DNA from 2 places in the Pontixanthobacter luteolus genome. Region 1 is predicted to be linked to the other one. Evidence: predicted binding sites of a transcription regulator. Region 1 holds the regulator's gene; the other holds the start of a gene.
What was found. Region 1 encodes LexA, which represses DNA repair genes until DNA is damaged. Its sites were predicted from a motif close to GTTCCNCNCTTGTTCT; they were not measured.

Region 1 (2,400 bases):
CCGCATTACCAGAGGCGAACCTGTGGCCGACAAGCTGTCAGCGCTGGCCGATGCACTGGAGGCTGTCAGCGAACATGATCTGGTGGTGTTTAGCGGGGGCGCCTCCGTTGGCGATCATGACCTGGTCCGGCCAGCTCTTGATGCCGTTGGCGGAAAGATCGACTTCTGGCGGATCGCGATGAAGCCGGGCAAGCCGCTGATGGTTGCCAGTCGGGGCACACAAATCATCCTGGGGTTGCCGGGCAATCCTGGGTCCAGTTTTGTGACCGGGTTCTTGTTTATGCTGCCCGCAATCCGAAAAATGCTCGGCGCAGACGCATGCATTCCGAAACCGCTGATGGTCCCATGCGCGATGCCGCTTGCTGCGACAGTTGGCCGCCGCACATTCACACGCGGTGTGATGCAAGACGGCATGGCACATCCGCTTTCAAATCAGGACAGCGGCGCCTTGGCCGCACTCGCCAACTCAGACATCCTGATTGAAAGGCCGGAGCATTCCCCGGCGTTCAAAGCGGGAACGGATGTTCCGGTCTACTTCATCAAAAATGGCGGAATTGCTTGACCAGAGCAAGAAGGTTGCCTAATTGTTCCGCATTCGTTCGCATTTGAGCGAGCGGATCGACAAGGGAGACAGAGGAGCATGCGCCATGCTGACGGCTAAGCAGCACGAATTGGTTTTGTTCATCCAGAAACGTCTGGAAGAATCGGGAATTTCCCCCTCTTTCGAAGAGATGAAGGAAGCGCTCGACCTGAAGAGCAAATCCGGTGTCCACCGCCTTATCTCCGCATTGGAAGAGCGCGGATTTATTCGGCGGCTGCCAAATCGAGCGCGCGCCCTCGAAGTTCTCAAGAACCCTGAAGATGCGGTGCCGGGCATCGCCGCAGCCGCGCCAGCAAATGATGTCGTATCACGGACAAGGTCGGCTCCTGCGCCGCAACCCGCACCGGCGAACGATGTGATCGAGCTTCCTCTCCATGGTCGCATTGCGGCTGGCGCACCGATCGAAGCGCTGGAGGGGCAGAGCAGCCTGCCTGTTCCAGCAGCACTGCTTGGCCCAGGCGATCATTATGCTCTCGAAGTTTCGGGTGATTCCATGATCGAAGCAGGCATTTTCGATGGCGACTTCGCACTGGTCAAACGCACCGACACTGCGCGGGATGGCGAGATCGTCGTGGCACTGGTGGATAATGAGGAAGCTACTCTGAAATATCTGCACCGCGATGGCGGAATGGTCCGGCTTGACCCGGCAAACCCGTCGCATTCGCCGCAGGTTTACCAGCCTGGTCAGGTTCAGGTTCAGGGCAAACTTGCCGGCTTGCTTCGCCGGTATCACTGAGTTTTCATTCAACCGGCATGAGGGAGCGGGTCAGTCCCGCCCCCCCTCGCCACCAGCCATGGTCGCCCTGCGCATCGGCCACGCTGTTATAGGTCCCATTGGTTAGATTGATTGCCAGACCTCCTGTTTGATCAAGCATCCGTCTGTCGGCCTTGAGCCATTTGGGTTTGCATGATCGCGGCAGGTATCTGTCGGCTACTACAATGTCCGACCGGTCGCATGCTGCGGCAAGTGCTCGCTCCTCGATACGGATGTTGCTGCGAGCCATCAGGACTTGCCACGTCCGCCCCTCTCTTGTGACGGGCAGGACGCAGAAGTCCGGGCTGCAATTTGCATCAGGCCACTTACCGAGAGGTACCGGCTCGCCGTCCATCCCCGCCAGCTCCAGCAAGTTGTCTCTGGCATAATCGCTTCTGCTCTCGCGCAGAACGAGCAAGCGGTCGCCCTCGCCTGCAACCCCCACATGCCGGCCATCACCGGAGACAAGCAGATCGGGGACTGGGCTTGCGAGAAACAGCATTGCCGCCAGAACCACTGGGACGAAACCAAGCAACCGGACGCGCCCGCGCCACAGCGCCAGCCAAATCCCGCCAGACACAAACAACGCAAAGATGCCTCCGTCCATTTCGGGCATCAGCTTGACAGAACCGGGCTGCGACGCAGTGAAATGCGCAATACCGATCAGAATATCCAGAGACTTGCCTGCAGCCCACCATGCCGGCGCGCCCAGCCCGAAAATATCGAGAAAGAGCGCGAGCCCGATCAGCGGCATGGAGAAGAAAGTCGTTAGCGGTATGCCCACAACATTCGCAAATGCACCGTAGACCCCGGCCCTGTGAAAATGAAAAAGCACGATCGGCATCAGCGCGATTTCAATCACCATTCCGGTAACCAGCAACATCACCACTCGCCGCCCACTTCTGGAAAACCATGATTCCTCTCGCGGAGCCAGATAGGCCTGTACCGGGGCGGAATTGTGCAATGCGACGATGGCCAGCACCGCTGCGAAACTCATCTGAAAGCTCGGTCCAACCAGAGACTCAGGCCAAAGGAAAAGCACGAA
Region 2 (2,400 bases), 220 kb from region 1:
CGCGTCCGACTGCGGATCGCACGCGCGAAACCCTGTTCAGCATGCTCACAAGCCGCCTCGGCACCTTTGAGGGTCTTTCAGTGGGCGATATGTTTGCAGGGTCTGGCGCGCTCGGGCTGGAGGCGCTTTCGCGCGGCGCGGCGCACTGCCTGTTTGTCGAACAGGAAGAACAGGCGCTCAAAGCCATTCGCGCCAATATCGCCGCCTTCGGCGCCCGCGAAAAATCGGACGTCAGGGCAGCATCAGTCATGGGTCTGGGATCTGCGCGGCAACCGCTCGACCTGATCATGCTTGATCCGCCCTATGATACAGGTGCGGGCATGGTGGCCCTCGACAAGATGCAACGACAGGGCTGGATCAACGAGGCAACTTGGATCGCACTTGAAACAGGCTTGAAAGAAGACGTTTCGGTCAAGAATTTCGAGATCGATGTCGAACGCAAGGTCGGCAAGGCAAAAATCACGCTTCTGCGCCTGAGTGAAGCCTAAGCCGGCGGTAGATCATATACTGCGCCAGATGGACTTGTTCTGTTCGCAAAGCTTAACATGCTCACCGCCCTGTGACAGCGCATGAAAAAGGGCAGCCGCGCCATGGCACGACCGCCCTCTGTCTGCGACCAGCACCGAACAAAAGCCGGTGCGTGCGCGACGAACCTTCAGTCCATTTGGCTGGCAGGCTTGCCCGGCCAGTAATCTAGCGGACGGTTGCCCCATTTGAGACCCGCCGCACGCGGATTGATGCAGCCATCGGTCATTCCGTCCATGCATACTGCATAGACCTTGCCTTCGATCTTCACCTTGGTGGCCACGCCCCGGGCGTTGCGCTCAACGATTTCAGGAGATTTTGCATCGGTGCCGTGATGGTTGGCCATAGCGAAACTGCCGCTTGTCATCGTTACGCCAACGGCCACTACTGCGAGAAAAAACTTCTTCATTTCAATACCTCTTGGGTAATTTCGTTTGATGGTGGGTCAACGGAGGCGGGCCAAATCGGTTCCGAACAGGGAAAGTCAGGGCACATCTGGACACTTGCAGTTGCGGTCGATGTTCCCTAGCTGTTCACCATTCCATGACCGACCATCTTCCCCCTTCTGCGCCCACCCAAAATGGCGATATCCCCGCCTATGCGGCACGTCTGAACCCGCCCCAGAAGGATGCTGTTCTCACCACCGAAGGACCGGTCCTGATGCTGGCCGGTGCTGGAACCGGCAAGACCGCTGCATTGACCGCGCGGCTGGCGCACCTGGTCGCCATGCGCAAGGCGTGGCCGAGTGAAATTCTGTGCGTCACGTTCACCAACAAGGCCGCACGCGAAATGCGTGAGCGCGTCGGGCAGCATATTGGACCATCGGTGGAAGGCATGCCTTGGCTTGGCACCTTCCATTCAATTGCTGCGAAAATGCTGCGCCGCCATGCCGAACTGGTTGGCCTGCAAAGCAATTACACCATCATCGACACCGACGACCAGCTGCGCCTGATCAAGCAATTGATCCGCGATGCGGAGCTGGACGAGAAACGCTGGCCGCCGCGCCAGCTGGCCGGTCTGCTCGATCAATGGAAGAACCGCGGACTTAATCCCGGCGATCTCGATGCAGTCGATAACGAGGCGTATGCGAACGGACGCGGCCAGGAATTTTACCGCAAGTATCAAGACCGGTTGAAAGCGCTGAACGCGTGCGATTTCGGCGACCTGCTGCTGCATGTGCTGAACATTTTCCGCCAGCACCACGATGTGCTGGATCTGTACCGCAAACGCTTCAAATACATCCTGGTCGATGAATACCAGGACACGAACGCAGTCCAGTATCTGTGGCTGCGACTGCTTGCTCAGGAACGCAAGAACATCTGCGTGGTCGGCGATGATGACCAGTCGATCTATTCCTGGCGCGGTGCAGAAGTTGCCAACATACTGCGTTTCGACCGCGATTTTCCCGGCGCCAAAGTGATCAAGCTGGAACAGAATTACCGCTCCACCCCTCAGATTCTGGCGGCTGCATCGGGCCTTATCGATGCCAACAGCCAGCGCCTGGGCAAGACTTTGTGGACCGAAATTCCCAACGGCGACAAAGTGCGCGTGATCGGTGTCTGGGATGCGCCAGAGGAGGCTCGCCGCGTAGGCGAAGAGATCGAGCGTCTAGAACGTGAAGGTTCGCCGCTCGACGAGATCGCAATCCTTGTTCGCGCACAATATCAGACGCGCGAATTTGAGGACCGCTTCATCCAGATTGGTCTGAATTACCGGATTATCGGCGGTTTCCGTTTCTACGAACGGGCCGAGATCCGCGATGCGCTCGCCTATCTGAGGGTGATTGCTCAGCCGGCAGACGATCTGGCATTCGAACGAATATACAATCAGCCTAAACGCGGGCTCGGCGCGAAAACGCTGGAAAAAATGTATCAA

Region 2: PO778_RS02860 (UvrD-helicase domain-containing protein) is a predicted target of LexA. The motif match lies at 1,046-1,061, and genes of this name have one in related genera.

Annotation. Positions count from the first base shown of each region.
Region 1 is NZ_CANLWR010000001.1:817,509-819,908, reverse strand. Features, by position in the region: gene PO778_RS03920 (molybdopterin molybdotransferase MoeA) at 1-562, shown strand, start outside; gene lexA (transcriptional repressor LexA) at 648-1,337, shown strand; gene PO778_RS03910 (ComEC/Rec2 family competence protein) at 1,342-2,400, opposite strand, start outside.
Region 2 is NZ_CANLWR010000001.1:596,480-598,879, reverse strand. Features, by position in the region: gene rsmD (16S rRNA (guanine(966)-N(2))-methyltransferase RsmD) at 1-488, shown strand, start outside; gene PO778_RS02865 (hypothetical protein) at 656-934, opposite strand; gene PO778_RS02860 (UvrD-helicase domain-containing protein) at 1,069-2,400, shown strand, end outside.